DNA from 3 places in the Allobosea sp. NBC_00550 genome. Region 3 is predicted to be linked to each of the others. Evidence: predicted binding sites of a transcription regulator. Region 3 holds the regulator's gene; each other region holds the start of a gene.
The links. Region 3 encodes LexA, which represses DNA repair genes until DNA is damaged. Its sites were predicted from a motif close to TGTTCNNNNTGTGTTCNG; they were not measured.
Positions count from the first base shown of each region.

Region 1: NWE53_RS29740 (ImuA family protein) is a predicted target of LexA. The motif match lies at 2,117-2,134, and genes of this name have one in related genera.
Region 2: NWE53_RS09380 (putative DNA modification/repair radical SAM protein) is a predicted target of LexA. The motif match lies at 3,896-3,913, and genes of this name have one in related genera.

Region 1 covers NZ_CP102773.1:561,306-568,590, reverse strand. The annotation lists gene NWE53_RS29760 (hypothetical protein) at 11-256, opposite strand; gene NWE53_RS29755 (DUF6894 family protein) at 355-678, opposite strand; gene NWE53_RS29750 (DUF2171 domain-containing protein) at 846-1,085, opposite strand; gene NWE53_RS29745 (hypothetical protein) at 1,405-2,049, opposite strand; gene NWE53_RS29740 (ImuA family protein) at 2,155-2,913, shown strand; gene NWE53_RS29735 (DNA polymerase Y family protein) at 2,831-4,351, shown strand; gene NWE53_RS29730 (error-prone DNA polymerase) at 4,348-7,285, shown strand, end outside.
Region 2 covers NZ_CP102772.1:1,961,335-1,968,619, forward strand. The annotation lists gene puuE (allantoinase PuuE) at 1-1,178, shown strand, start outside; gene NWE53_RS09375 (UdgX family uracil-DNA binding protein) at 1,185-2,654, opposite strand; gene NWE53_RS09380 (putative DNA modification/repair radical SAM protein) at 2,651-3,883, opposite strand; gene NWE53_RS09385 (hypothetical protein) at 4,007-4,165, shown strand; gene NWE53_RS09390 (SNF2-related protein) at 4,182-5,585, opposite strand; gene NWE53_RS09395 (M20 family metallopeptidase) at 5,705-7,093, shown strand; gene NWE53_RS09400 (hypothetical protein) at 7,097-7,285, opposite strand, start outside.
Region 3 covers NZ_CP102772.1:1,379,800-1,387,084, reverse strand. The annotation lists gene NWE53_RS06505 (ComEC/Rec2 family competence protein) at 1-1,186, shown strand, start outside; gene lexA (transcriptional repressor LexA) at 1,180-1,896, opposite strand; gene NWE53_RS06495 (molybdopterin molybdotransferase MoeA) at 1,978-3,189, opposite strand; gene moaC (cyclic pyranopterin monophosphate synthase MoaC) at 3,247-3,729, opposite strand; gene trpC (indole-3-glycerol phosphate synthase TrpC) at 3,726-4,538, opposite strand; gene trpD (anthranilate phosphoribosyltransferase) at 4,546-5,559, opposite strand; gene NWE53_RS06475 (anthranilate synthase component II) at 5,575-6,192, opposite strand; gene NWE53_RS06470 (aldo/keto reductase) at 6,270-7,285, opposite strand, start outside.

The DNA of each region.
Region 1 (7,285 bases), on a different replicon from region 3:
AAACGACCGGTCAATCCTTGTGAAGCTTGCCCAGATTTCCAGGCAGCCCCGAGAACGGCAAGTCGTCCGGCCGCAGCAAGCTTTGGTCTGCATCGGGGCCGTGAGCATTGTCACCCTTATGCGCTTCGTCCCACTGTCGAATTTCGGATGTAAGGCGAGTGAACTCGTCTGCCCCTTCCGAACCATCTGTTGCGTCGCTGATCGCCGCAGCGCGTTCGACCGCAGCCCGATATTCCGCGTGGCTTGTGATGGTCATCGCCATATCTCCCACTGTCCCTATGTCGGCCAACCCCACGCCCGTCAGGCTTGTTCCAATCGGTGCTAATGACTCGCGACCCGTGGACAGAAGCCCTTCTAGTCCGGCTTAACGGCAAGAGCCCTGGCCACCGCCTCAGCAGCATCGTCCGCCGCGGCCTCGAAATCGGCAGCCTTCGATCGCGCGTGTTCGGCCGTTTCGCCGCGAAATTTGAGCGAAGCGCGATAAATCTCTTCGCCGGCCGAATTTTCTACAGCTGCTGTCAAATCGACGGAGTTACCATCAGGTAAGGCATCGTGGGCCATGTCCGCCAAGGCCACCTGTGCCGCGTCTACGGCGGATTTATCACTCGCGAACTCCTTCGGCTCGTTGTCGCAATCTGTCTTCGTCCCGTCATTCATGGTGAAGCGATACACCGGCATGTCGCCCTCCGTTGAGCCGAAGCCTGATGGCTCAGTCGCGCCGAACTACACAAGGGGTTCGAATAGTTCCGCTTCCTGCTGCCTTCTCTCCGAGGCGGGAAGACGGCTGGGGCTGCCATCACCGATCCCGTTGCATGGCCGTAGTTGGGATGATGTTGGTTCTGCGTTTAATCAGCCGCCTCCGACCACCGCTCCCTGGCCTCAGCCGCGGGGACGATAAGCTTGATGATATCTCCATCCACACCGATCACGAGCCCGAGGTCGATATAGTGGTGTGCTCCACCAGACTCCGGATCGTTCTTCTTGAGCTTGATGAGCTGTCCGCTCAGTGCGTCGACGGTCCCGACGTGAACTCCATCGGAGCCCAGCACGCGTTGGCCTTCCTTGATTTGCTCGACGAACATCATCGCCTTGATCTCCTGGTGATACCTATTGAAGCGGCAACGGAGCGATCGGCGCAGAAGTTCCAACGAGCCAGCGGAACCAAGCTCCCATTGAGATTTTCGGCGGGGTGCGCAATCTCAAGACAGGGCAATGGGTGCGGATGGATTTCGGTGCGATAGTTGCGGCTCTGCCGTCGCATCTTTGGCCAACAAGCGACGTGTATTGTGGCGCTGCTCGCCCCATCTCGCGACATGGTCGGAATAGCGGGCCTTGTTGACCTCAGTGTTGTTTTGCGGAGCGAATGTTCGTCAGCCAGTTGTCGCTGATCCGCTTCGTGATCGTTCAGCGTAAAAAACCTTTAGCGACAAATTCTTCCCAACCCTCCAGCTGAGCATCCAGCATCTCATCTGATGCTACGGGAGCCGCTTTCGACGGGGCGTGCCGCTTTCCTGCTCGGGTCAGCGCGGCTTTGCCCGCGGCCCGCCGACGGTTCTCCACAAGCGTCGCCCCGTCCTCCTCGCGCCAAATCTCGGTCAGGTCGCCATTGAGGATGTGCTCGATATGCGCTGGCTCGAAGACGTGAAAGGTCACTGCCTTCGATCGCCCGCGCAATTTGACCGTTCGGGTTCCGGCACTCTGCAGGCGGCCAGCGCCCATCCATTTGTGGCGCTCGCGGGAAGACATCGACAGGATGTCCTCCGCCTCACTCGGAAGTACCGGAAGGTTTGCTAGTCCTCGCATCGCCTGGGAAATTGTCGTGGATGCGGCTTCGAATTCGTCCAGCGACGCGCCCGGCATATCCAGCAAAGCTTTCCCGGCTTCGACTTTCAGGAATTTCCTTGTCGCCCAAGGCAGCTTCCGTCGGAGTTCGCGTTCTATGCCCTTGGCCCGGACTGAAGATCCAAGGGTCGCACTCGATTGCAGGGGCCACTCGGCGGTTAGGTCTGATGTGCGATTCACGTCAATCGCTCGCTTCTGATAGCCCACTGGCTCAACCGCCTACAGCGCTCCCGAGTTCCGGCCAAAAAGCAAGCTTGACTCGGAATGCGGTACCGAGAACATAAGAGGAACATAAGGCGTCATTCTATAGGTATAGGCCAGTTGCTGTCACAGCCGGTATTCCAGTCGCTCCGCGACCAGATCGAGCGAATTGAAGGGCGGGGCACTCGTGATCGGACGGTCCTGCCGTTCGGAATCACGATGGTCGATTCACGCTTACCTGGGGGCGGTCTGGCACGGGGTGCTCTGCATGAGGTCGCCGGCGGCGGCAACGGTGCCCTCGACGGCGCCGCGGCCGCTCTGTTCAGCGCCGGTGTCGCAGCCAGAAGCCGCGGCAAAGTGCTCTGGTGCCTGACCAGGGCCGACCTCTTCGCCCCAGCATTCGCCCAGGCGGGGCTCGTTCCCGACCGCGTCATCTACGTCGAGGCCGGCGATGACAAAACGGTTCTCGCCTGCATGGAAGAGGGCCTGCGCCATGGCGGGCTTGGCTCCGTCGTCGGAGAAGTCGCCCGTCTTTCGATGACGGCGTCCCGGCGGCTCCAGCTTGCAGCTGAAGGAACAGGCTCGATCGGTATTGCCTTACGCAGATGGCGACGGGAGGTGGACGCCTCCGACTTCGGGCAGCCGACAGCAGCGATGACCCGATGGCGGGTCTCGGTTCTCCCATCAACGGCACTACCGGTGCCGGGCGTGGGACGGCCACGATGGCTTGTCGAGCTGATCAGGGCCAGGGCGGGCGAAAGCGCGGATTTTGAATTGGAGGCATGCGATGACACGGGTCGTCTCCGTCTTCCTGCCGAACTGGTCAATCGATCGGTACCGACGGATGGCTGGCGACGCGCCTCGGCCTGAAGTCCCGCTCGTCCTCATCGCTCGCGACGGAAGCAGGAGGTTGGTGCAGGCTGCAAATGCCGCTGCACTCGCCGCCGGGCTACGCGTCGGCATGCCGGCCACAAAGGCGCAGGTGCTTGTGTCATCGTTGGTGGTTAAGCAAGCCGATCTTGCAGCAGACGCGCGGGAACTGGAGCGACTCGCGATCTGGCTGCATCAGCGTGTCGCGCCGATTGTGGCGCCGGATCCGCCGCATGGCATCGTCATCGACACGACTGGCGCCGACCACCTCCATGGCGGCGAAGCGGACATGCTGGAGGCCATCGTCGGACGCCTCGCGATGTCGGGCGTCGAGGCAAGGGCCGCGATCGCCGACAGCTGGGGCGCCGCCCATGCGCTGGCGCGATACGTCTCTCGGTCCATAGTCATCGCGCCTGTCCGGCATGAGGCGCATCCGCTATTACCCCTTCCGTTAGAATGCCTTCGGCTGCCTGCGCAGATATCGGCCGACCTGCGTGTGCTCGGTTTCGACACGGTCGGCGACATCATCGCCCAGCCCCGTTCTCCGCTAACCCTTCGTTTCGGACCCGCGATCGCCCGTCGACTGGCCCAAGCCCTCGGGGAAGTCGCCGAACCTATCGTCGCGATCCGACCACCCGACCTGATCGAGGTGCGGCGAGCGTTCGCCGAGCCGATCGGCGCTTCGGAGACCATCGCCCGCTACATCGGCAAGCTCGTGGCGCAACTCTGCGAGCGCTTGGAACAGCGGGGTCTGGGCGCTCGCCGGCTCGATCTCGTCTGCCATCGCGTCGACCGCGGCCTTCAAACGGTCCGGGTGGGTCTGGCGCGACCGGTCTGCGATGGCAAGCGGCTGACGCGGCTGCTCTGCGAGAAGATCGAGGCGATCGAGCCGGGCTTCGGCATCGAGATCATGACGCTTGCGGCTACGCTGGCCGAGCCCTTGGAACGGAAGCAGTCCATCAGCTCTCTCGTCGAGGAGACCAGCCCCGACATTTCCGGGTTGATCGATATCCTCGCCAATCGGGTTGGCGAACAGGCCGTCTATCGTCTCGCGCCCGTGTCAAGCGACGTTCCCGAGCGTTCGGTTCGCCGCGTTGGGGCGCTTACCGAGGAGACCGGGGCGGCATGGCCGCGCCATTGGCCCCGCCCGGCACGGCTGCTGCCGCGTCCGGAGCCTGTCGAGACCATGGCGCTATTGCCAGATCATCCGCCGTCCTGGTTCAGCTGGCGTGGCGTCCGCCGGCGGGTCCAGCGGGCCGACGGGCCGGAGCGCGTATTCGGCGAGTGGTGGAAGCGCGAGGCCGAGATGGTGGCCGTACGCGACTACTTCCGGGTCGAAGACGATGCCGGTGAGCGCTATTGGATCTATCGCGCAGGTGACGGCGAGGATGTCGCCACGGGATCGCATCGCTGGTTCCTTCATGGAATTTTCGGATGAACGCCCGCTACGCCGAGTTGCAGGTCACGAGCCATTTCAGCTTCCTGCGTGGCGCATCCTCCGCCGAGGAGCTGTTCGCGCAAGCAGCCTTGCTGGGCATCGAAGCCCTGGCCGTCGCAGACCGCAACTCGCTGGCCGGCATCGTTCGCGCCCACGAAGCGGCCAAGGCGACAGGTGTCAGGCTCATCGTCGGCTGCCGGCTGGATCTCACCGACGGAATGTCGCTCCTCGTCTATCCCACCGACCGGGCAGCCTACTCCCGACTTTGCCGGCTGCTCTCGATCGGCAAGAAGCGCGGCGGCAAGGGGCGCTGCCATCTCGAATGGTCAGACGTCATTGCCCAAGGCGATGGCGTGATCGCCGTCCTTGTTCCGGATTTGCCTGACGACGAGTGCGCGTTTCGCCTGCGCCGGCTGCGAGAGGGATTCGGCGACCGTGCTTATCTCGCGCTATCGCTGCGCCGCCGACCGAATGATCACCTTCGCCTTCACGAATTGGCGAATCTCGCCATCCGCATGCGCGTACCCACGGTCGCGACCAACGACGTGCTCTTTCACGAGCCAGTACGTCGGATCCTGCAGGATGTTGTGACCTGCATCCGCCACAACGTTACGATCGATGCGCTGGGCAACCGGCGTGAGCGCCATGCGGACCGCTACCTGAAGCCGCCGGCGGAGATGCACCGGCTCTTCGCCCGCTACCCCGAGGCTCTGGACCGGGCGCTGCAGATCGCCGACCGCTGCCGGTTCTCGCTCGACGAGCTCGCATACCAATATCCGGAGGAGCGCGACGATCCCACGCTGACGCCTCAGGAGACATTGACGAAGCTGACATGGGAGGGCGCCGCGCAACGCTATCCCGAGGGCATGTCGGACAGTGTACGGGCAAGCCTCAACCATGAGCTGTCGCTGATAGAGCGGCTGGGCTACGCGCCTTACTTCCTGACGGTGAACTCTATCGTCCGTTTCGCCCGCTCGCGCCATATCCTCTGCCAGGGCCGCGGCTCGGCCGCGAATTCCGCCGTCTGTTTCGTGCTCGGCATCACCTCGATCGATCCCGGCCTCAATGATCTCCTCTTCGAGCGTTTCGTCTCGGAAGAACGCCGGGAGCCACCTGACATCGACGTCGACTTCGAGCACGAGCGGCGCGAGATCGTTATGCAGTGGGTGTTTGACACTTACGGCCGTGATCACGCGGCCCTGTGCTCGACCGTCATCCGATACCGGACCAAGGGGGCCTTGCGCGATGTCGGCAAGGCTCTGGGGCTCCCTGAAGATCTGATCGGTACATTGTCGTCGCAGGTCTGGGCCTGGTCAGAGGAAGGCGTCGAGAAGCGGCATGTAGAAGAGCTAAATCTCAACCTGGCCGATCGAAGACTTCGCCTTGCGCTCGATCTCGCTCGCCAACTCCAGGGCGCGCCACGGCATCTCTCTCAGCACCCCGGCGGGTTCGTCCTGACTCATGATCGCCTCGACGACCTCGTCCCGATCGAGCCGGCGGCGATGACCGATCGCCAGATCATCGAATGGGACAAGGACGATATCGACGCTTTGCGTTTCATGAAGGTCGACGTGCTCGCGCTTGGCATGCTCACCTGCATGAAGCGGGGTCTGGACATGCTCGCTGACCACAAAGGCATCAAGCTCGACCTGGCGTCGATCCCCCCGGAGGATCCCCGAACCTACGCGATGATCCGCAAGGCCGACACGCTCGGGACCTTCCAGATCGAGAGCCGAGCTCAAATGTCGATGCTGCCTCGGCTCAAGCCGCGGACGTACTATGACCTCGTCGTGCAGGTCGCGATCGTTCGGCCTGGCCCGATCCAGGGCGACATGGTTCATCCCTATCTCAGGCGCCGCGAGGGCAACGAGCCGGTGCACTATCCCAAGCCAGAGCTCGAAAAAGTTCTCGGAAAAACGCTGGGTGTACCGCTGTTTCAGGAGCAGGCGATGCGCGTGGCAATTGAGTGCGCCGGCTTCACGCCTGGCGAAGCCGATATGCTGCGAAAGAGCATGGCGACCTTTAAGTTCACCGGTGGGGTCTCTGCTTTCAAGGAGAAGCTGGTCGTCGGCATGGTCGAAAATGGCTATGAGGCCGAGTTTGCCAAAAAAACATTTCGGCAGCTCGAAGGATTTGGGAGCTACGGGTTTCCCGAGAGCCACGCTGCCTCCTTCGCCCTGATCGCCTATGCCTCTGCCTGGCTGAAGTGCTGGCATCCAGACGTCTTTTGCGCCGCGCTCCTAAATAGCCAGCCGATGGGATTCTACGCGCCGGCCCAGATCGTGCGGGATGCCCGCGACCATGACGTGGAGGTTCGGCCGGTCTGCGCCAACATCTCCCGCTGGGACTGCACGCTGGAGCCCACAGGTGACGAAACGAGGTTCGCTGTTCGCCTAGGGCTTCGGATGGTGAAGGGGCTCTCAAATGCCCATGCGGCCGCGATCATCACCGCGCGAGCCCGCCTGCCGTTCGAGTCGATCGAGGATCTCTGGCGCCGCTCTTGTGTGCCTGTGGCGGCGTTGGCCCAGATTGCCGAGGCCGACGGGTTCCAGCCCAGTCTCGGCCTCGCGCGGCGGGAAGCGATCTGGGCGATCCGAGTACTGCGAGACGAACCGCTGCCCCTATTTGCGGCCGCTGTGGATCGACAAGCCGACGAGGCGCCGGAGCCAATGGTTGCGCTAAGACCGATGGTGGCCGGCGGAGACGTCGTCGAGGACTACCGACACGTCGGGCTGTCGCTTCGCGATCACCCGGTCTCGTTCCTGCGCCACGATCTAAAACGCAGGGGCATCGTGAGCTGCGAGGTCGCGATGGAAACTCGCGACGGACGATGGATCGAGACCGCGGGCATCGTACTGGTGCGGCAACGTCCAGGTTCAGCTAAGGGCGTCATGTTCATCACACTGGAAGACGAGACTGGCATCGCCAATCTCG
Region 2 (7,285 bases), 580 kb from region 3:
GTTACTGGCGGCTCTGGCGGATGTTCACCGAGCGGAACCTGCCCGTTACGGTCTTCGCCGTGGCCAGCGCGCTCGCCCGCTATCCCGAGATCGTCGGCTCGATGCAGGAGGCCGGCTGGGAGATCGCGACCCACGGCCTGAAATGGATCGACTACCGCGATGTGCCGAGGGAGCGCGAGCGCGCAGACATCCTCGAAGCTATCCGCATCCAGACCGAGCTCACCGGCGAGCGCCCGCTCGGCTGCTATCAGGGCCGCACCTCGCAGAACACGATACCGCTGACGATGGAGGAAGGCGGCTTCCTCTACACCGCCGATGTCTATGCCGACGAGCTGCCTTACTGGCTTTCGGGACCGAAGGGGCCGCAGCTCGCCGTGCCCTACACGCTCGACACCAACGACATGCGCTTCGCCACGCCGCAGGGCTTCAACAGTGGCGACCAGTTCTTTGCCTATCTGAAGGACACCTTCGACACGCTCTATGCCGAGGGCGAGACCGCGCCGAAGATGATGTCGGTCGGCCTGCACTGCCGCCTCGTCGGCCGGCCGGGCCGCGCCGCGGCGCTCACCCGCTTCCTCGACTATGTGAAGAGCCACGAGAAGGCCTGGGTTGCGACGCGCCTCGACATCGCCCGCCACTGGGTCAGGACACATCCTCCGGCCGGCGGCTATGTGCCCTCGAAACTGCCGAAGGCCCTCTTCGTCGAGGTCTTCGGCCGCGTCTGGGAGCATTCTCCTTGGGTCGCCGAGGCGGCCTATGATGCCGGGATCGGCACGGCGCAGGACACTGCCGAGGGACTGCATGCGGCGATGGTCGCCGCCATGCGCAAGCATTCGCCGGAGCGCCAGAAGGCCCTGCTCAACGCCCATCCCGATCTTGCCGGCAAGCTCGCGGCGGCCGGCGAGATCACGCCGGAATCGACGCAGGAACAGGCCTCGGCCGGGCTCGACCGCCTCACCAGCGACGAGCGTGTCCGCTTCACGGCGTTGAACGAGGCGTACAAGGCCCGTTTCGGCATTCCCTTCATCATGGCGGTGAAAGGCGCGACCAAGGCCCAGATTCTCGCCGCTTTCGAGGAGCGGTTGAAGAACACGCCCGAGCAGGAATTTGCGACGGCACTGACCCAGGTCGAGAAGATCGTCCTGCTCCGGCTGAAGGAGCTGCTGCCCGCCGATTGAGGCTGTTCAGGCCGCCCGCTCCAGCCGAAGCGCCGGAACGCGCGAACCGACGCGATTGAGATCGGCGACGAAGCGGGCATATTCGCGCCGCTTCGCCTCCTCATCCGGCAGGCGCAGCAGGAAGGACGGGTGCACGGTGGCGACCAACGGCGTGCCGTCGTCCAGGACCAGCTCCCGCTCGCGCGCCTGGGCGAGAGGGCCGGCATGGCCGGTGAGCGAGCGCAGGGCCGTCGCCCCGAGAGCGACGACAAGCCCGTGCTTGACGAAGCCGCGCTCCAGATCGAGCCAGAACTTGCAGGCCTTGATCTCGCCGACATTCGGCTTCTCGTGGATGCGGCGCTTGCCGCGCAACTGGAATTTGAAGTGCTTCACCGCATTGGTGACATAGGCGCGCCGCCGGTCGAGCCCGGCTTCGGCCAGAGCTTGATCGAAGAGCCGCCCAGCCAGCCCGACGAAGGGCCTGCCGGCAAGGTCTTCCTGATCGCCCGGCTGCTCGCCGACGAAGATCACCGGCGCGTCGAGCGGCCCCTCCCCGAACACGACCTGCGTCGCATGGCAATGAAGCTCGCAGCGGGTGCAGCCTTGCGCGACTGCCGCCGCATCCTGCCATGACGCGATCGCGGCTTCGTTCGCCGGCTGATCCGCTTGAGACGACCGCCGCTCCTGCCTGATATGTCGCTCCGGAGGTTCTGTCGGAGTGCGCATCACCATCTCCTCCGCCCGCCGGTTCGCACTGGCGATCAAGGGAGCAATCAGTTCGGCCTCGGGTAGGTTCCGCCAATACTTCATCGGCATCTCGGCCCGCATCGCCCTGACCTTCAAACGCGCGGGATTGAAGATGCTGGCGTAGTAGGTGCGCCAGTAATCCTCCATCCGGTCGTCATCGGGAACCTCGGCTCGCCGGGCCGGTGGACCGTGCAGCAGCGTCTCGCCATCCCAGTGAAGCGAGCCTTGCGGGGTCAGGATCGACCAACACATCGCCGCGAAGCGCGCGGTGAAGAAGGTGGCGGCGGGCGCCAGGATGAAATGCTCGGGCTCGAACCAGGCGACGAAAGGGCCGTCCTCGCACGCCCCGGCCACCGCCCGGAAGCGGACGAAAGCCGTCATCTTGTGAAGGTCGCGCCGCACCGAGCGCGCCATCGCCTGCGCCCGGGCGACATCGGCATCGACGCTGTCGTCGAGCAGCGCCGGCTCCTGCTGCAGGCGCAGCAGCATGCGGTAGAGCAAGGCGAAGCGGCCACCGTCCCGGTGGCAGATCACCGTCTCGGCCAGATCAAGGAAGCGCCTGGGCACCGTGAGATCGCAAGGCTGCGCCTGCGCCGGTGCCAGCGCATCCCCGGCTCCAAACAGGCCGCCCCCGCCTTCGCCCCAATTCCATTCCACGTCCTCGGGCGCTGCGCCCGCCTGCGCCAGCCGGCGCGCCTCGGCACGCCAGCCTGCGAAGTCGGCGGGCCCTGAAAGCCGCGCCGCGATCATGCGAACAGTGAGAGCTGCTGCGGCCGCGGCGACAACCGCTCCCGCAGCCGTTCATGATCGAGGCTCCCGCCCGGGGACCAGCCCTCGGCTGCGATGAAATGGCGGATGGTGGCGAGCGAACGCGTCAGCCGCCCGACATCCTCGAGCCTCAGACGCCGAAAGCGCCGAGAGGTCAGGATGCGGTCGACGCTGCGGGTTCCGAGCCCCGGCACGCGCAGCAGCGCCTCACGGTCGGCCCGGTTGACGTCGACGGGAAAGCGCGCCCGGTGTTTGAGGGCCCATGCGAGCTTGGGATCGATGTCGAGGTCGAGCATCTCCCCTTGCGCGATGATCTCCTCGGCCTCGAAGCCGTAGAAGCGCGTCAGCCAATCCGCCTGGTAAAGCCGATGCTCGCGCATCAGCGGCGGCGCGATCAGGGGCAGTTGCCGCGACGCATCCGGGATCGGGCTGAAGGCGGAGTAATAGACCCGCTTCAGCCCGAAGCTCCCATAGAGCAGCGCGCTGCGCCTCAGGATCGTCCCGTCGCTCGCGCCGTCGGCCCCGACGATCATCTGGGTGCTCTGCCCGGCAGGCGCAAAGGCCGGCGCCTTCGCGCTCGCCTCCCGTTCCTCCGCGGCCTCCTCGATCTTCAGCTTGAGCCCGCCCATCGCGCTTCGAATGGCGACGGCGCTCTTCTCCGGCGCGAACCGCGCCAAGCCGGTTTCGCTGGGTAGTTCGACATTCACGGAGACCCGGTCGGCGAACCGCCCGGCCCGCTCGATCAGCTCCTGGCTGGCGCCGGGGATCAGCTTGAGATGGATGTAGCCGCGGAAATCATTCTGCAGGCGCAACGTCTCGGCGACGCGGACGAGTTCGGCCATCGTATAGTCGGGCGAGCGGATGATGCCCGAGGAGAGGAAAAGCCCCTCGATGTAATTCCGCCGATAGAAGCTCAGCGTGAGCTTCACCACCTCCTCCACCGAGAACCGGGCGCGGCGCACATTGCTCGACGAACGGTTGATGCAGAACACGCAGTCGAAACTGCAGAAATTGGTCAGGAGGATCTTGAGCAGCGAGATACAGCGGCCATCCGGCGCATAGGAATGGCAGATGCCGGAACCGGTCGTCGAGCCCAGCCCGCGACCGTCGCGGGAATCGCGCCGCGTCGTGCTGCTCGACGCGCAGGACGCGTCGTATTTGGCGGCGTCGCTCAGGATCTCGAGCTTCTCCATCGTGGTGAGCTGACCCATGGCGTTTCCTTATGTTCACTATTTGTTCTATCAGATGGCTTCCGCTTCTGGCAAGCTTGGTCGGCAGCGGGAACCGCGTCACGCGGGCGAGCGTTGTTCGGCGGAAACCCCATGGAGTGTCCGGTGTTCCGCCTGCTGCTGGTCATCATCATCCTGGTCGTCGGATACGACGCCGTCGTGCATCAGGGTGCGTATACGCGTGACGCCTGGAACAGCATCGTCCGGCTGACCAGTGCGTCAGTCGAGGGCGCCAAGGAACTGGGCGAGCGCGCACGCAACTGAGCGGCCCTCGGGTGGCTCAGGCGGCCGCCCTGCCCTCGACGATCCCCGCAATCGCCTCCAGCATCCGCGTATCGTCCCCGGCGAGCCCCTCCATCGCAGCCATGCGCTGGATCACGGTCGCGGCGATGGCTTCCTCTACCGTGTCCTCGGCATAGGCGTAGAAGATCGTCGCGTGCTGGCCGTCTCGATGGCAGCGCCCCTCGATCTGCTGGAGCTGGATCGCGCTGTGGCGCATGTCGTGAACCACCAGCGCCCGCTCCCGCTCCCCGCCCGGCATCTCGCCGCGATGCAGCGAAATCGATTCGGTGACGGTGAAGATCACCGCATCGAGCTGCCCCGTCTGGAAAGCGATGCGCGTCTCCTCGTTCTGCGTGCCCGAATGTCCTCCGTTGATCTCGGCCGTGCGCCAGCCGCGCCCGCGCAGCGTCTCGGCCAGCATCGCGCTGGTTTCGAGGAAGGCGACGGAGATCGCGACCTGCTCGTCATTGCCAAGCAGGTCTTCGCAGAAATCCGCGGTACCGGGGATGCGCAGCAGGCTCGCCTTCTGGCGGAAGCGCAGATCGGCCGCCCAGCCCTGAGGCTTGCGCGTCGAGCCGCCGGCGAGGCCGAGTTCCTTGCGGAACTCGCGCCATGTCGCGTCGTAGAGCTTGCGCGAGGCGGTATCGAGCGCGACGGGAGCAAGCTCGCGCTGCACCTCCGGCCAGCCGGCGATCTCCTCCGGCCGGCGCCGCAGCCCAATGGCGTTCGCGCCGCGATAGAGCAGATCGGCCATCGCCTTCCGGTCGGCCTCGTTCGGCTCCCAGCTCCAGTTCTTCCAGCGGCCCTTCGCCCGGCCGATCTTCAACCGTTTCATCAGAAGGCGGAAGCCGTCGAGATCGGCTGATGGCATGCCCGCCGCCTTGGCCAATAGCGGCGCGAGATAGGACAATTCATGCGGGGACTGGCCGGCCGTCGCGCTCATATAGATCGTGAAATCGGCAGCCTCCGCCATTTGTCGGCAGACCAGCCCCTGCTGCGAGTTGGGGTTGCGGATGCGGTGGGCCTCGTCGATCACCACCAGCGGCCAGGTCCGCTTCGGTGTGCCGTGCTTGGCGATCTCGTTGTTCTTGGCCCGCGTCGAGCGCTTCTTGCTGTCGGTGGGCGGCGCGAGCAGCGACTTCGTCTTCTCGAAATTCATCAGCGTCACCCGCTTCGCCGGCAAACCCGACAGCGCGATGGTCCGCCGCCATTGCGGGATCGCGCCCTTCGGGCAGATCACCAGCACCTCCTCTTCCGGCATCGCCGAAAGCGCGAGCCAGGCCGACAAGGTCTTGCCGAGTCCCGTCAGGTCGCCAAGCAGGAAGCCGGCCGCGCCCTTGGCCCGCGCCGCGAGGATCGCATCGCGCGCGACGATCTGGTGGGGATGCGGGACAAAATTCATGGGCGGGCAGCGCGAATTCCGTTCATCGGGCACGCCATGCCCGTTCCGCTCTCTTGGCACTGGCGCGCCACGGCGTCCACCGGCACTGTGCCGGCCTCGAATCCGGGAGACCCAGACAGATGACCCGCGCGCAGGCGATCGCGAAAGCACAGGATTGTTTCGATTCAGGCCGGCTCAAGAGCGATCTTGCCCGCCTTGTCGCGATGCCGACCGAAAGCCAGAATCCCGATCGCGCCCCGGTGCTCTCGCAATATCTCGACACCGAGATGCGCCCGCTGCTGGAATCGCTCGGCTTCACCTGCCGCGTCCTGACCCATGCCAAGGCCAAGGGCCCCTTCCTCTACGCCGAGCGTATCGAGGATGCAGCCCTGCTGACCATCCTCGGCTACGGCCATGGCGACGTGATCCGCGGCCTCGACGCGCAATGGAGCGAAGGCCTCTCGCCCTGGGCGCTGACCGAGCGTGACGGCCGCTGGTACGGCCGCGGCGTCGTCGACAATAAGGGCCAGCACCTGATCAATCTGAGTGCGCTCCGCGCCGTGCTGGAAACGCGCGGCAAGCTCGGCTTCAACGCCAAATACCTGATCGAGATGGGCGAGGAATCGGGTTCGCCCGGCCTGCGCGAACTCTGCGAGGAGCAGGCGGAGCTGCTCAAGGCCGACGTGCTGATCGCCTCCGACGGCCCGCGCCTCAACGCCGAGCGGCCGACCGTCTTCCTCGGCGCCCGCGGCGTCATCACCTTCGACCTCCAGATCACCGCGCGCGAGGGTGGCCATCACTCCGGCAACTGGGGCGGCATTCTGTCCGATCCCGCCATCCAGCTCGCCCACGCCATCGCCTCGATCACCTCGCCGACCGGCCAGATCCGCATCCACGAATGGGTTCCGAAGGAGCTGCCACCGGCCGTGCGTCGCGCCGTCGCCGATTGCGAGATCGACGGCGGACCGGACGGCCCGACCATCGATCCGAACTGGGGCGAGCCCGGCCTCTCGCCGGCCGAGCAGGTCTTCGGCTGGTGTTCCTTCGATGTGCTGGCGATGAAGTCGGGCGTGCCGGAAACGCCGGTCAACGCGGTGCCGCCGAGCGCCTGGGCCCGCGTCGCCCTGCGCTTCGTCGTGGGCATCGAGCCGCGCGACGTCGCGCCGGCGCTGCGCCGCCACCTCGATCGCCACGGTTTCCCGATGGTCGAGATCATCATGCCCGGCACCGAGCGCTTCGGCGCGACACGGCTCGATCCGGACGATCCGTGGGTGGCCTTCACGATCGCTTCGATTGCCGAGAGCACCGGCAAGAAGCCCGCGCTCCTGCCCAATCTTGGCGGCTCCCTGCCGAACGACATCTTCGCCGAGATCCTGAAGCTGCGCACGATCTGGGTGCCGCATTCCTATCCCGGCTGCTCGCAGCATGCGCCGGACGAACACCTCCCCGTCGCCATCGCGCGCGAAGCGCTGACGGCAATGGCCGGGCTCTACTGGGACATCGGCGCGGGAAGCACGCCGCCCGTCTGAAGCTCACTCCTGCGGCTGGCGCGGGTCACGTCCCGGCGGCAGGTCGATCGGCGTCGCCGGGGGCGCCTCCGGCGGTGCGTTCGGCGGCAATTCCGGTGGCGGCTCGGTCGGGATGCCCTGCGGCTCCTCGTCGGGCGGCGATTCGACCGGCGGGGCCGGCGGCACGTCGCCGGGCGTCAGCGGCGGGACCTC
Region 3 (7,285 bases):
GACGCTGGTGATGCTGGGTGCCATCCTGGTCGACCGCGCGGCGTTGAGCATGCGCAACCTCGCGCTCGCTGCGATGATCGTGCAGCTGCGCGAGCCCGAGGCCCTGCTCGGGCCGAGCTTCCAGATGTCCTTCGGCGCGGTCGCGGCACTGATCGCGTTCGCCGAACGTTGGGAGCGGCGGGACCGCGCCCGGCCTCCGCCAGTTCTGCCTTGGCCTGTCGGCCCGCTCTGGACCGCAGCGCTCGGCATCGTCGTCACCACCTTGCTCGCCACGGCGGCGACCGCACCCTTCGGCGCCTATCACTTCCAGACCTTCAATCCTTTGGGGCTGCTCGGCAATGCCATGGCGCTGCCCTTCGTCTCGCTCTTCGTCATGCCGGCGGCGGTCTTCGGCGTTTTGGCCTATCCCTTCGGGCTGGATTGGCCGGCCTGGGCGCTGATGGGGCTCGCCTCGGATGTCGTGCTGAAGGTGGCGCACTGGGTCGCGGCCATCGACCATTCAACGGTGATGATCGCGGCCTTCGGTCCCGCCGTGCTCGTCTGCTTCGTGCTGACATTGCTCTGGCTGACGCTCTGGACAACGGCCTGGCGCTGGCTGGCGGCCATCCCGCTCATGTTCGGCGTCGCCGTCGCCGGCAAGCCCGAGCGGCCGGAGATCCTGATCGAACGCGACGGCTCGGGTCTAGCGCTGCGCGGAGCCGATGGCCGGCTCGCCATCGCCGGAAGGCCCAGCCGCTTTGTCCTGCAACAATGGCTCTCGTCCGATGGTGACAGCCGCTCGCCGGATGATCCGACGCTGCGGGCCGGCATCGTTTGCGACAGCCTGGGCTGCATCGGCCGCACGGCCGATCAGCGCACCGTGTCTTACACGCGCGATCGGCTCGCAATCATCGAGGACTGCCTCCGCGCCGACCTCGTCGTCACCGCGATTTCCTGGAGCGGCGCCTGCAAGGCGAGGTTGATCAGCCGTGGCGCGCTGAGCCGCGACGGGGCGACCTCGCTCTATCGAACAGCGACAGGCTGGAGCAGCCATGTCTCGGAGCAGGGCGCCGCAGACCGTCCCTGGAGCCGCCGCCGCGAGCAGCCGCAGGCGACGCCACCCGCGCCGCGGGCCAACAATCAGCCGCCCACCAACCCGGCATCGGTGTCCGTCGACAGCGACGCCGACATCGAACGGCTTCAGTAGCGCCGCATCAGATTGACGAGACGGCCCTGGATCTTGACCCGATCCGGCCCGAGCACGCGGGTCTCGTAGGCCGGGTTCGCCGCTTCGAGCGCGATCGAGGAGCCGCGCTTGCGCAGCCGCTTGAGGGTGGCCTCCTCGTCGTCGATCAGCGCCACCACGATATCGCCGGTATTGGCCGTGTCCTGCCTGCGGATGACGACCGTGTCGCCGTCGAGAATGCCGGCCTCGACCATCGAATCGCCACGCACTTCGAGCGCGTAATGCTCGCCGGAGCCGAGCATGTCGGGCGGCAGCGAGACGGTGTGGCTGCGGCTCTGGATCGCCGAGATGGGCGTGCCGGCGGCGATGCGCCCCATGACCGGAATCGCGATGGAGGAACGGCTGTCCTCATCGGCTCCGGAACCCGGGCGTGGCTTGCCGAGGCTGGGCTGCGATCCGAGACCGCCCTGGACGATGGCCGGGCTGAAGCGGGGGCGCTGCTGCGGAGCGCCGAGACCATCGGGCATCTTGATGACTTCGAGCGCGCGCGCCCGGTTGGGCAGGCGGCGGATGAAGCCGCGCTCCTCCAACGCCATGATCAACCGGTGGATGCCGGATTTCGAGCGCAAATCGAGCGCGTCCTTCATCTCGTCGAAGGAGGGCGGCACCCCGCTCTCGCGCAAGCGTTCCTGGATGAAGCGCAGGAGTTCGTGTTGCTTGCGTGTCAGCATGGTTGCCGCCAGCCCTTCAAAGCGCAGATTCGAAACAAAGCACGAACACCATACGCGTTCTGCTTGTGTTCCGCAAGCGGCCTACCGCAGCGGTAGGATCCGGCAGGGATCGCCCGTTTTGGCCGCGTCGGCGAAGGCGGGGCGGATCGTCAGCGCCTGGGCTCGCGCCAGCGTGCCGAGCATCGAGGAATCCTGCCGGCCGAAAGGCGTCGCCACCCATCCCTCCGGGGTCAACGCCAGCTCGGAACGCAGATAATCCTCGCGCTCGTCATTCCCCGGCATGTCGCGTCCCAGGACGGCCGGGATGCTCCGGTCCCGATCCGCATCGGCCATGCCGAGCAAAGCCTCGATCAGCGGCAGCACGAAAAGGTGGCCGCAGACGATCGAGGAGACCGGATTGCCGGGCAGGCCGACCACGACCATGCGGCCGAGCCGGCCGGTCATCATCGGCTTGCCGGGCCGCATCGCGATCTTCCAGAAGCCGAGCTCCATGCCCGCCCGCGTCAGAGCCTCCTGCACGAGGTCATGGGCGCCGACGGAGGCGCCGCCGAGCGTGATCAGCACATCGGCATCGGCCGCGCTCGCCTGTCCAATCTTGGCGGCGAGATCGGCATGATCGTCGCGGGCGATACCGAGATCGAGGGGAGCGCCGCCGGCCTTCTCGACCAGCGCGGCCAGTGAAAACGAGTTCGAGGCGACGATCTGGTCGCGCCCGACGGGCTCGCCGGGAGCGACCAATTCGTCGCCGGTGGCGAGGATCGCGACGCGGGGCTTGCGCCGGACCGGCAGCGCCGGATGCCCCATCGCCGCCGCGAGCCCGAGCGCGGCGCTGTCGAGCACGCGCCCGGTTGCAAGCAGGACATCGCCCTCATGGAAATCGAGCCCGGCGGCGCGCAGGAACTTGCCCTTGGTCGGCGGCACGCGCACCCGGATCGCGGGGCTGTCGACGCCGTCGGCATCTTCCTGGATCAGGATGGTGTCGGCGCCGGCCGGCATCGGTGCGCCAGTGAATATCCGCACCGCCTGGCCCGGCCCGACGCCGCCCTCGAAAGCCCGGCCGGCGGCGGATTCGCCGATCACGGCGAGGCTGACGCCTTCCGCCATGTCGTCGCCGCGTACGGCGTAGCCGTCCATCGCCGAGTTGGCGAAGGGGGGCTGGGTGCGCAGCGCCCTCACGTCGCCGCCGAGCACGCGCCAGGCGCATTGGGCGAGCGGCAGGGTCTCGGTTCCGGTCGGCCCCGGAATGCTGTCGAGCAACGCCTTGCGCGCGACGGGGACCGGGGTGAGCGCCATCAGAGCATAATGCCGAAAAGTGGGAACCGGTTTTCGGGCGACATCATGCTCACTCCTCTAACCAGCCTTCGCGTCGTAGTCGCCGGACTGGCCGCCGGATTTGTGCACGAGCCGGATATTCTCGATCCGCATCGCCCGGTCGACCGCCTTGACCATGTCGTAGACGGTGAGGCAGGCGACCGAGACGGCGGTCAGCGCCTCCATCTCGACGCCGGTCTGGCCGGTCATCTTGACCTCGGCGCGCACGCGCACACCCGGAAGCGCCTCGTCGAGATCGAGATCGACCGCGATCTTGCTCAGCAGCAGCGGATGGCAGAGCGGGATCAGATCATGCGTGCGCTTGGCCGCCATGATGCCGGCGAGCCGCGCCGTGCCGAGCACGTCGCCCTTCTTGGCGTTGCCATCGCGCACGATCGCCACCGTCTCCGGTGCCATCACGATGCTGCCCTCGGCTATTGCCGTGCGGGCCGTCTCGGCCTTGCCGCCGACATCGACCATATGCGCCTGGCCCTGGGCGTCGAGATGGCTGAGCCGGCTCACGCCGCGTTCTCTTGCGCCTGCCCGGTCAGCAGCGCCCGCGTTGCCGCCGTGACGTCGGCCTGCCGCATCAGGCTTTCGCCGACGAGGAAGCTGCTGACGCCGATCGTGTTGAGCCGGGCGACGTCGGCATGGGTGAAGATGCCACTCTCGCTGATGACGATACGGTCGGCGGGCACGCGCGGCGCCAGCCGCTCGGTCACGGCGAGATCGACGTTGAAGCTGCGCAGGTCGCGGTTGTTGATGCCGAGCAGCCGGCTTTCGAGCTTCAGTGCACGATCGAGTTCGGCGTCGTCATGGACTTCGACGAGCACGTCCATGCTCAGCTCACGCGCGGTCTCGTTCAAGGCCCTGGCGGTGGCGTCGTCGACGCCGGCCATGATGATCAGGATGCAGTCGGCACCCCAGGCCCGCGCCTCATAGACCTGATAGGTGTCGTAGAGGAAATCCTTGCGCAGTGCCGGCAGGCCAGAGGCCTCGCGCGCCTGCGTCAGGAATTCCGGCCGGCCATGGAAGGAGGGTGCGTCGGTCAGCACGGAGAGGCAGGCCGCGCCGCCGGCCGCATAAGCGCGGGCGAGCGAAGGCGGGTCGAAATCGGCGCGGATCAGCCCCTTGGACGGGCTGGCCTTCTTGATCTCGGCGATGAGTGCAGGGGTGCCGCCCGCGACCTTCACTGCCAGCGCCTCGGCGAAGCCGCGCGGCTTGCCGGCAGCGCGGGCGTGCCGCTCGATCTCGGCGAGGGGCATGGCGGCCTTCGCCGCCGCGATCTCCTGGCGCTTATAGGCTTCGATCCTGGCGAGGATGTCGGTCATGCCGCCCTCACGCGTTCGAGATTTTGACGAGGGCGGCGAGCGTCGCCCTGGCCTTGCCGGAATCGAGCGCGGCCGTCGCCTGGGCGAAGCCGTCCTTCAGATCCGTGGCCTTGCCTGCGACGAGCAGCGCGGCAGCAGCGTTGAAGGCGGCGATATCGCGGAAACCGGTCTTTTCGCCAGCGAGCACGGCGTTCAGCGCTGCGGCGTTCTGCTCCGGCGTGCCGCCGCGCAGCTCTTCCGGCTTGGCCGGCGCGAGACCGACATCCGCGGGATTGATCAGGAAGCTCTCGATCTTGCCGTTCTCGAGCGAGACGACGCGGGTCGGGCCGGTGGTGGTGATCTCGTCGAGCCCATCCGAGCCATGCACGGCCCAGACGCGGGTCGAGCCGAACGAGGCCAGCACCTTGACCATCGGCTCCAGCCAGGTCTCGGAGAAAGCACCAATCAGCTGGCGCTTCGCCCCGGCCGGGTTGGAGAGCGGGCCGAGCAGGTTGAAGATCGTGCGCGTGCCGAGCTCGGTGCGCACCGGCGCGACATGGCGCATCGAGGCATGGTGCGTCGGCGCGAACATGAAGCCGACGCCGGCTTCGCGGATGCATCGTTCGGTGCCGGCCGGATCGAGCCCGACCTTGACACCGAGCGCGGTCAGCACATCCGCCGCGCCGGAGCGCGAGGATGCCGCCCGGTTGCCGTGCTTGGCGACGGGCACGCCGCAGGCGGCGGTGATGATCGAGGCCAGGGTCGAGACGTTGTAGGAGCCGGAGGAATCGCCGCCGGTGCCGACGATGTCGATCGCCTCGGGCGGCGCCTTCACCGGCAGCATCTTGCCGCGCATCGCACCGACTGCGCCGGCGATCTCGTCGATGGTCTCGCCGCGCACACGCAGCGCCATCAGGAAGGCGGCCGACTGCGCGTTGGTGACCTCGCCGGAGAGGATGGTGTCGAAGGCGTCGCGCGCTTCCTCGCGCGAGAGCGTCGCGCCGGTCGCGACCTTGGCGATGAAGGGTTTGAAATCGTCCATGGAAACTCTGCGGAATCAGGCTGTTGGGATCAGGGCGGCGGCGTCATGTTCGCTGCGCCATCGCTGAGCGAGGTCGAGGAAATTCCGTAGAATCGTCGCGCCATGCTCGGAGGCGATGCTCTCCGGATGGAACTGGACGCCATGCACTGGCAGCTCGCGATGAGAGAGCGCCATGATCAGGCCGTCATCGGTCTCGGCCTCGATGTCGAACACCGGCGGGCAGGTCGAACGGTCGACGACCAGAGAGTGATAGCGCGTCGCCTGCAGCGGCCCGTTGATGCCTCGGAACAGGCCGCGCGCCTTGTGCCGGATCGGAGAGACCTTGCCATGCATCGGCAGGGGCGCCCGCACGACCTCACCACCGAAGGCCTGGCCCATCGCCTGCAGGCCGAGGCAGACGCCGAAGATCGGCTTCACGCCCGCGCCTTCGCGGACGAGGTCGAGGCAGATGCCGGCCTCGTTCGGCGTGCAGGGGCCGGGCGAGAGCACGATCGCGTCATGCTCGCCACTGAGTGCATCCTCGACCGACAGCGCATCGTTGCGCCAGACGTCGACCTGCGCCCCCAGCCCGCCAATGAGGTGGACCAGGTTCCAGGTGAAGCTGTCGTAGTTGTCGATCAGCAGAACGCGCATGGCATGACCTGTTAATTCGGCTTGAGGTCATGCACGTTCGGGGGCCGGCTGGTCAAGTTTCGCGCGGGGTGCGCGAGTTACACCACCGGCGGATTCAGCTGCGCGAAACCGGCCTGCCGCCGATAGGGGAAATACGGGTAGGGCGCGGTCCGCACGCTTGCAGCATCGAGGCGCGCGACCTGCTCGGCGGTCAGGTTCCAGCCGACCGCTCCGAGATTGTCGCGCAATTGCTGCTCGTTGCGGGCGCCGATGATGACGGAGGAGACCGTCGGGCGCTGCAGCAGCCAGTTGATCGCGACCTGCGGCACGCTCCTGCCGGTCTCCTCGGCGATGGCATCGAGCACATCGACGATGGCATAGAGTTGTTCGTCCTCGACCGGCGGGCCGAACTCAGCGGTCTCATGCAGGCGGCTTCCGGCAGGCACCGGCTGGCCGCGCCGGATCTTGCCGGTGAGGCGGCCCCAGCCGAGCGGGCTCCAGACCAGCGCGCCGACGCCCTGGTCGCGGCCGAGCGGCATCAGCTCCCATTCGTAGTCGCGCCCGACCAACGAGTAATAGACCTGATGCGCGACATAGCGCGGCCAGCCGTGGCGTTCGGCTGCGGCGAGGGACTTCATCAGTTCCCAGCCGGCGAAGTTGGAAACGCCGACATGGCGCAGCTTTCCGGCGCGGACGAGCGTGTCGAGCGTCGAGAGCACCTCCTCGACCGGCGTGCCGGCGTCGAAGGCATGCAATTGCAGCAGGTCGATATAATCGGTGCCGAGCCGCCGCAGGGCGTCCTCGGTCGCCTTGATCAAGCGGCTGCGCGAGGAGCCGGCATCATTGGGGCCGTCGCCCATCGGCAGGGTCGTCTTGGTCGAGATCAGCAGCTTGTCGCGGCGTACCTTGATCGCTTCGCCGAGCACCTCCTCGGAAGCACCGTTCGAATAGACATCGGCGGTGTCGAACAGGTTCAGCCCGGCTTCGAGGCAGATATCGACCAGGCGGCGCGCCTCCCGGGCATCGGTCGTGCCCCATGCGCTGAAGAGCGGCCCGGTTCCGCCGAAGGTGCCCGCGCCGAAGCTCAGGGCAGGGACCATCAGTCCCGAATGAC